Regions from separate parts of the Streptomyces sp. NPDC056361 genome, predicted to be linked through region 1. Evidence: riboswitches for the same ligand, from Rfam matches in the RefSeq annotation. Region 1 holds a riboswitch; the other holds the start of a gene.
The links. A riboswitch is a leader RNA that binds a small molecule or an ion and turns the genes downstream of it on or off. The one in region 1 is predicted to bind ZMP and ZTP.

Region 1 (3,395 bases):
GAGCGAGGCGGGCACCCGGCGGTCGAGCAGCAGCCGCGCCGCCGCCGGGTCGTGGTTCCAGCCGTCGTCGATGGTGATGAAGACGACCGGGTCGGTGGTCTCGACGTGGGAGACCACCGGGACGGGCTCGGGCCAGGCCGCCTCCGGGGCGGCGTGCGCGGGTCCCGTGACCGCGCCGAGGAGCGCGAGCGGGACGAGGGCGGCGAGCGCGGCACGCACGGCGTGACGCAGACGGAGTCTCGGCATGGCCGCATCATTGGCCTAGACCAACTGTCGTGTCAATGGCCCGAGTTGCCCTGCCCTCGCCATGTCCGTACCCCGTCGGCGCGCCGCCCGTGCCTCCGTCGGCGCGCCGCGTGCCCGCGCCGCCCGCCGCCCTCGACCGGACGCCGTCACTCCGAAAGAACGGCCCTCAACTGCTCGAGACCCCAGTCCAGGTCCTCCTTCGAGATCACCAGCGGTGGCGCGATCCGGATCGTCGAACCGTGCGTGTCCTTCACCAGCACCCCGCGCTCCATCAGCCGCTCCGAGATCTCCCGGCCCGTGCCCCGCGACGGCGCGATGTCCACCCCGGCCCACAGGCCCCGCCCGCGCACCGCCTCCACCGCGCCACCGCCCACGAGCAGCCCCAGCCCGGCGTGCAGGTGCTCGCCCAGCTCCGCCGCCCGCTCCTGGTACTCGCCCGTCCGCAGCATCGCGATCACCTCCAGGGCCACCGCGCAGGCCAGCGGGTTCCCGCCGAACGTCGAGCCGTGCTCACCCGGCCGGAACACCCCGAGCACGTCACGGTCGGCGACCACCGCCGACACCGGCACCACCCCGCCGCCCAGCGCCTTCCCCAGGACGTACACGTCGGGGACCACGCCCTCGTGCTCGCACGCGAACGTCCGCCCCGTCCGGCCCAGGCCCGACTGGATCTCGTCCGCCATGAACAGCACGTTCCGCCGGCGCGTCAGCTCCCGCACCCCCGCCAGATAGCCGGCCGGCGGCACGAGCACCCCCGCCTCGCCCTGGATCGGCTCCAGCAGCACCGCCACCGTGTTCTCCGTGACGGCCGCCTCCAGGGCCGTCAGGTCCCCGTACGGCACGATCTCGAACCCCGGTGTGTACGGGCCGAAGTGGTCCCGCGCCTCGTGGTCCGTGGAGAAGCTGACGATCGTCGTCGTCCGGCCGTGGAAGTTGTTCCCCGCGACCACGATCTTCGCGTGCCCGTCCGGCACGCCCTTCACCTCGTAGCCCCACTTCCGGGCGGTCTTCACGGCCGTCTCGACCGCCTCCGCCCCGGTGTTCATCGGCAGCACCGCCTCCTTGCCGCACAGCTCCGCGAGCTGCCCGCAGAAGTCGGCGAAGCGGTCGTGGTGGAACGCCCGGGACGTCAGCGTCACCCGCTCCAGCTGCGCCTTCGCGGCGTCGATCAGACGCCGGTTGCCGTGCCCGAAGTTGAGCGCCGAGTACCCGGCGAGCATGTCGAGATAGCGGCGGCCCTCGACGTCGGTCATCCAGGCGCCGTCCGCCGAGGCGACGACGACCGGAAGGGGGTGGTAGTTGTGCGCGCTGTGCGCGTCCGCGGCAGCGATCGCGTCTTCTGTCCTCGACACGGGATCTCCGTTCGTCCTGCGGCTCGGGGGGTACGTGTGGCCCCTTTCTTATCGTCGCTCGGATGCCGGACAGGGAAACCTCGGCGACGGCGCGCCCGCTACTGTGGAAACACGCGTGGCGACTGGCGTACGGGGAAGCGACCCCGGGGGAGCCGCGCGGGCTCCACCACACGAGGTGCCGCTCGCCTGGGCATCACGGGCCCCAGGTCCCGTGCGCACCTCAGCCCCGGGACCGTTCCGCCGAACGCCCGGAGGACATCACCATGACCACCCCGCAGCACCACCCCGCCCTCGCCGCGGCCGACCCCGAACTCGCCGCCCTCGTCGGCGCCGAGGAACGGCTCCAGGGCGAGACCCTGCGCCTCATCCCCAGCGAGAACTACGTCTCCGCCGCCGTGCTCGAAGCCTCCGGCACCGTCCTCCAGAACAAGTACAGCGAGGGCTACCCGGGGCGCCGCTACTACGAGGGCCAGCAGAACATCGACCAGGTCGAGACCCTCGCCGTCGAGCGCGCCAAGGCCCTCTTCGGCGTCGACCACGCCAACGTCCAGCCCTACTCCGGCTCCCCGGCCAACCTCGCCGTCTACCTCGCCTTCGCCGAGCCCGGCGACACCGTCATGGGCATGGCCCTGCCGATGGGCGGCCACCTCACCCACGGCTGGGGCGTCTCCGCCACCGGCAAGTGGTTCCGCGGCGTCCAGTACGGCGTACGCCACGACACCGGCCTGATCGACTTCGACGAGGTTCGCGAACTGGCCCTCAAGGAGCGCCCGAAGGTCATCTTCTGCGGCGGCACCGCGCTGCCCCGCACCATCGACTTCGCGGCCTTCGGCGAGATCGCCCGCGAGGCCGGCGCCGTGCTCGTCGCCGACATCGCCCACATCGCCGGCCTCGTGGCCGGCGGCGCCCACCCGTCCCCGGTCGGGCACGTGGACGTCATCTCCACGACCACCCACAAGACCCTCCGCGGCCCGCGCGGCGCCATGCTCATGTCCCGCGAGGAGCACGCCAAGGCCCTCGACAAGGCCGTCTTCCCCGGCCTCCAGGGCGGCCCCCACAACCAGACCACCGCGGCCATCGCCGTCGCCCTGCGCGAGGCGTCCCAGCCCTCCTTCCGCGACTACGCCCACGCCGTCGTCGCCAACGCCAAGGCACTCGCCGAGGCGCTCCTCGCGCGCGGCTTCGACCTGGTCTCCGGCGGCACCGACAACCACCTGATCCTGATGGACCTCACCCCCAAGCAGGTCCCCGGCAAGATCGCCGCGAAGGCCCTCGACCGGGCGGGCATCGTCGTCAACTACAACACCGTCCCCTACGACACCCGGAAGCCCTTCGATCCGTCCGGCATCCGCATCGGCACCCCCTCCCTCACCTCCCGCGGCCTCCGCACCGAGCACATGGCGCAGGTCGCCGAGTGGATCGACCGCGCCGTCACCGCCGCCGGCACGGGCGACGAGGACGCCCTCCTCGCCATCCGCGCCCAGGTCTCCGACCTCATGACCGCCCACCCGGCCCCGGGCCTCCCGACCTGACCCACGGCCCGGCACGGCCCGGCCTGGCCCCGCGGCCCGGCACGGCCCGGCCCGACCTGGACCCACGGCTCAGCCCGCCCCGGCCTGGGCCCCACGGCCCCCACCGACCCAGGCCGGCGGCGCGCCCGGGCCCGTCGGCCCAGCGGTGCGCCTGGGCCCGTCAGCCCGTCAGCCCGTCGACTCGGCGGTGCGGCGGGCCCGCTCGCGGTCCGGTATGCCTTCCAGGCGGAAGGTGAGCGCGCCCCCGTTCCTCGTCCAGAGGAGC
Region 2 (3,395 bases), on a different contig from region 1:
CGGAACTGGACCTGGCCACGCGCGCGTGGCGGCTCGGGGGTGCCGCCGCCCTATCCGTACTGGAGGAGGAGTGGACCCCGGACGCGGAAGGCCTCGTGCGGGCCGGTGCGCGGCTGGCGGAGGCCTGGGAGGACGACGAGCGGCCCGTTCTGCGGCGCTCGGGCGCCCGGTGGACGGCCGTGGGTGCGGAGGCGCAGCTCCGGCTCGGCGTCGACGGTCGCTGGTGGCCGTACGCCAGGGAGGGTGCTCACTGGTCCCCGGTGGGGCCGCCGGACCGTGACCCGGCCGTCGCCCTCGCGACGGCGCAGACGCCTCGGGCGGCGGGTGCCACGGGCGACGAAGGGTAGGCGCGTACCGCCGACCGGGGTAGGGCCGAAGAACCGGTTCCTCTCCCCGGTCCCCCGTCCCCGGTCCCCCGTCCTTGTCCGCGCCCTTGCTCCCCGCCCTCCACGGCCCCTGTCCGGGGCCCCTGCGGCGGTCCCCGGTCGGCGCGCCCGGCGTCCGCCACGACGCGGCGACCGGGACCACCCGGGTGCTACAGGCCGAGCTGGCGCTCGGCGCCCTCCACGGTCTGGGCGAGGAGGACGGCGATGGTCATGGGGCCGACGCCGCCGGGTACGGGGGTGATGAGGGAGGCTCGTTCGGCGGCGGAGGCGAAGTCGACGTCACCGACGTTGCCCGGGTTGTAGCCGGCGTCGATGACGACGGCGCCCGGCTTGATGTCCTCGCCCTTGATGAAGTTCGGCTTGCCGACGGCGGCCACGAGGATGTCGGCCTCACGGACGACGGAGGAGAGGTCCTTGGTGCGCGAGTGGCAGTAGGTGACGGTGGCGTCGCGGCCGAGGAGGAGCAGACCGGCCGGCTTGCCGAGGATCGCGCTGCGGCCGACGACGACCGCCCGCTTGCCGCTCAGCTCGACGTCGTACGCGTCGAGGAGGCGCATGATGCCGCCGGGCGTGCAGGAGACGAAGCCCGGGAGGCCGAAGCCCATGGCGGCGAACGAGGCCATGGTGACGCCGTCGACGTCCTTCTCCGGGGCGATGGCCTCGAAGGCGGCGCGCTCGTCGATGTGCGGGCCGACCGGGTGCTGGAGGAGGATGCCGTGGACCTCCGGGTCCTCGGACAGCGCGGTGATCGCGGCGACGAGCTCCTCCGTCGTCGTCTCGGCGGGCAGCTCGACGTGCTTGGAGCGGATTCCGGCCTTCGCGCACCGGTTCTGCTTCATCTTCACGTACGTCACGGAGGCGGGGTCCGCGCCGACGAGGACGGTTGCGAGACACGGGGTGACGCCGGTGCGGCGGGTGATCTCGGCGGCGCGGGCGGCGGTCTCCTCGACCGTGCGGCGGGCGAGGGCCGTACCGTCCATGAGGATGGCGGTGCTGGTGGACATGGCGACTCCTGGGCGTCGTCTCTGACGGATGGTTCGCCCAGGCGCACGGCAGCTGCGGACCCGCGCCGTCGCGACGCGCTCCGCAGGGCCGCTCCCCGGTGGTGATCCACCTCAAGCGCCAGTCACGGCCCGAGCCCCACTCTACGTGAGCGCCGTGGGGCGGGTCCCGGACAGGGTGCATATGCAACGCCGTCCGGCCGCTTGTCGGCGGCCCGCACGGGCACCACGATGGCCGGGACGGACCGTGACGACCTCGACGGGGAGGCCGAGTTGAGCGATGCGTGGGTGGCGGCGGAAGCGGATCCGGGTCCGGTCGCCGAGGGCGCTCGGCCGCTGGTCGCCGCGTCCTGGCGGCGTTCCGTACGCGCGCGCGTGAGCCCCGACGGGGCGGCGCGGGTGGAGCTGGAGGAGGACGAGCTCACGGCGTACCGCGCCGGCCATCCGCTCGCGGCGGCGATGCCCGTGATCCGGGAACTGATGGGGGCGTACGCGACGGACGGCGAGCACCTGCTCGCGGTCTGCGACGCGGCCGGGCGGATGCTGTGGGTCGAGGGTCATCCGGACACCCTCCGCAAGGCGCGCGGCATGAACTTCGTGGCCGGGGCACGGTGGTCGGAGTCGGCGGCGGGCACGAACGCGCCCGGCACCGCCCTCGCCGTCGACCGTCCGGTGCAGGTCGTCGCCGCCGAGCACTTCCGCCACTCGGTCCAGGCCTGGACCTGCGCCGCCGCACCCGTGCACGACCCGCGCACCGGGCGGGTCCTCGGCGCGGTCGACATCACGGGCGGGGCCGGCCTCGCGCACCCGCACAGCCTCGGCTTCGTCCAGGCCGTCGCACGCGCGGCCGAGTCCCAGCTGGCCCTGCTCGCGCCCGACCCCGCGCCCGGAGACCTCAGACTGTCGGCCCTCGGCCGGGACGAGGCCGTGCTCTCCGTGGGCGGGCGGCGGGTACGGCTCGGCCGCCGGCACAGCGAGATCCTGGTGATCCTCGCCCACCGCCCGGAGGGCGTGAGCGGCGACGGGCTGCTCACCCTGCTGTACGAGGACGAGTCGGTCACCCCGGTCACACTGCGGGCCGAACTGTCCCGGCTGCGCGCACTCCTCGGCCCCGACGTGCTGCGTTCCCGTCCGTACCGGCTCGCGGACACCGTGGAAGCGGACTTCACCGCGGTGGACCGGCGGCTGGCCTCCGGGGCGGTCGCCGCCGCGGCCGCCGAGTACCCCGGCCCGCTGCTCCCCTCGTCGACCGCGCCCGGAGTCGTACGGCTCCGGGAACGGCTCGCAGGGCGGCTGCGGGCCGCACTGGTGGACCGGGGGGATCCCGGTCTGCTCGCCGACTGGGCGTACAGCACGTGGGGCGAGGACGACGTGGTGGTCTGGCGGGCGCTCTGCGCGGCCGTACCGGCACCGCAGCTTCCCCCCGTACGGGCGCGGCTCGACTCCCTGGAGGCGGAACTGTCGGCCGGCGCAACGGACTTGCAACGTACGGGCCACCACACTCGGCCGTGAGCGCCGGCCAGGGACGGCCGGCGCGTCCCAGGGAGGCCATGCCCATGACCCGTTACGCCGCACCCGGTACCGAGGGCGCGCTCATGTCGTACCAGGCCCGCTACGACCACTGGATCGGAGGCGAGTACGTCGCTCCGGCGGGCGGGCGCTACTTCGAGAACCCCAGCCCGGTCGACGGCCGCCCCTTCACGGAGGTCGCCCGCGGCACCGCCGAGGACGTGGAACGCGCCCTGGACGCGGCACACGCCGCCGCACCCGCGTGGGGCCAGACCGCCCCGGCCGAGCGGGCGACCGTCCTTCTGCGGATCGCCGACCGCATGGAGAGCAACCTGGAGGCGCTCGCGGTCGCCGAGACCTGGGACAACGGCAAGCCCGTCCGGGAGACCCTCGCCGCGGACATCCCGCTCGCGATCGACCACTTCCGCTACTTCGCGGGCGCGCTGCGAGCCCAGGAGGGCTCCCTGAGCGAGATCGACGACGACACCGTCGCGTACCA

Region 2: it holds a riboswitch for ZMP and ZTP, as region 1 does, so the genes downstream of both, ACFCY7_RS19415 (bifunctional 5,10-methylenetetrahydrofolate dehydrogenase/5,10-methenyltetrahydrofolate cyclohydrolase) here and glyA (serine hydroxymethyltransferase) in region 1, are expected to answer to the same signal.

The regions. Positions count from the first base shown of each region.
Region 1 covers NZ_JBHJQI010000121.1:10,637-14,031, forward strand. Annotated here, with positions in the region: gene ACFCY7_RS30280 (polysaccharide deacetylase family protein) at 1-246, opposite strand, end outside; gene rocD (ornithine--oxo-acid transaminase) at 393-1,598, opposite strand; ZMP/ZTP riboswitch at 1,707-1,797, shown strand; gene glyA (serine hydroxymethyltransferase) at 1,862-3,130, shown strand; gene ACFCY7_RS30295 (hypothetical protein) at 3,299-3,395, opposite strand, start outside.
Region 2 covers NZ_JBHJQI010000054.1:37,602-40,996, forward strand. Annotated here, with positions in the region: gene ACFCY7_RS19410 (SWF or SNF family helicase) at 1-347, shown strand, start outside; gene ACFCY7_RS19415 (bifunctional 5,10-methylenetetrahydrofolate dehydrogenase/5,10-methenyltetrahydrofolate cyclohydrolase) at 536-1,390, opposite strand; ZMP/ZTP riboswitch at 1,419-1,526, opposite strand; gene ACFCY7_RS19420 (GAF domain-containing protein) at 1,619-2,899, shown strand; gene ACFCY7_RS19425 (aldehyde dehydrogenase family protein) at 2,944-3,395, shown strand, end outside.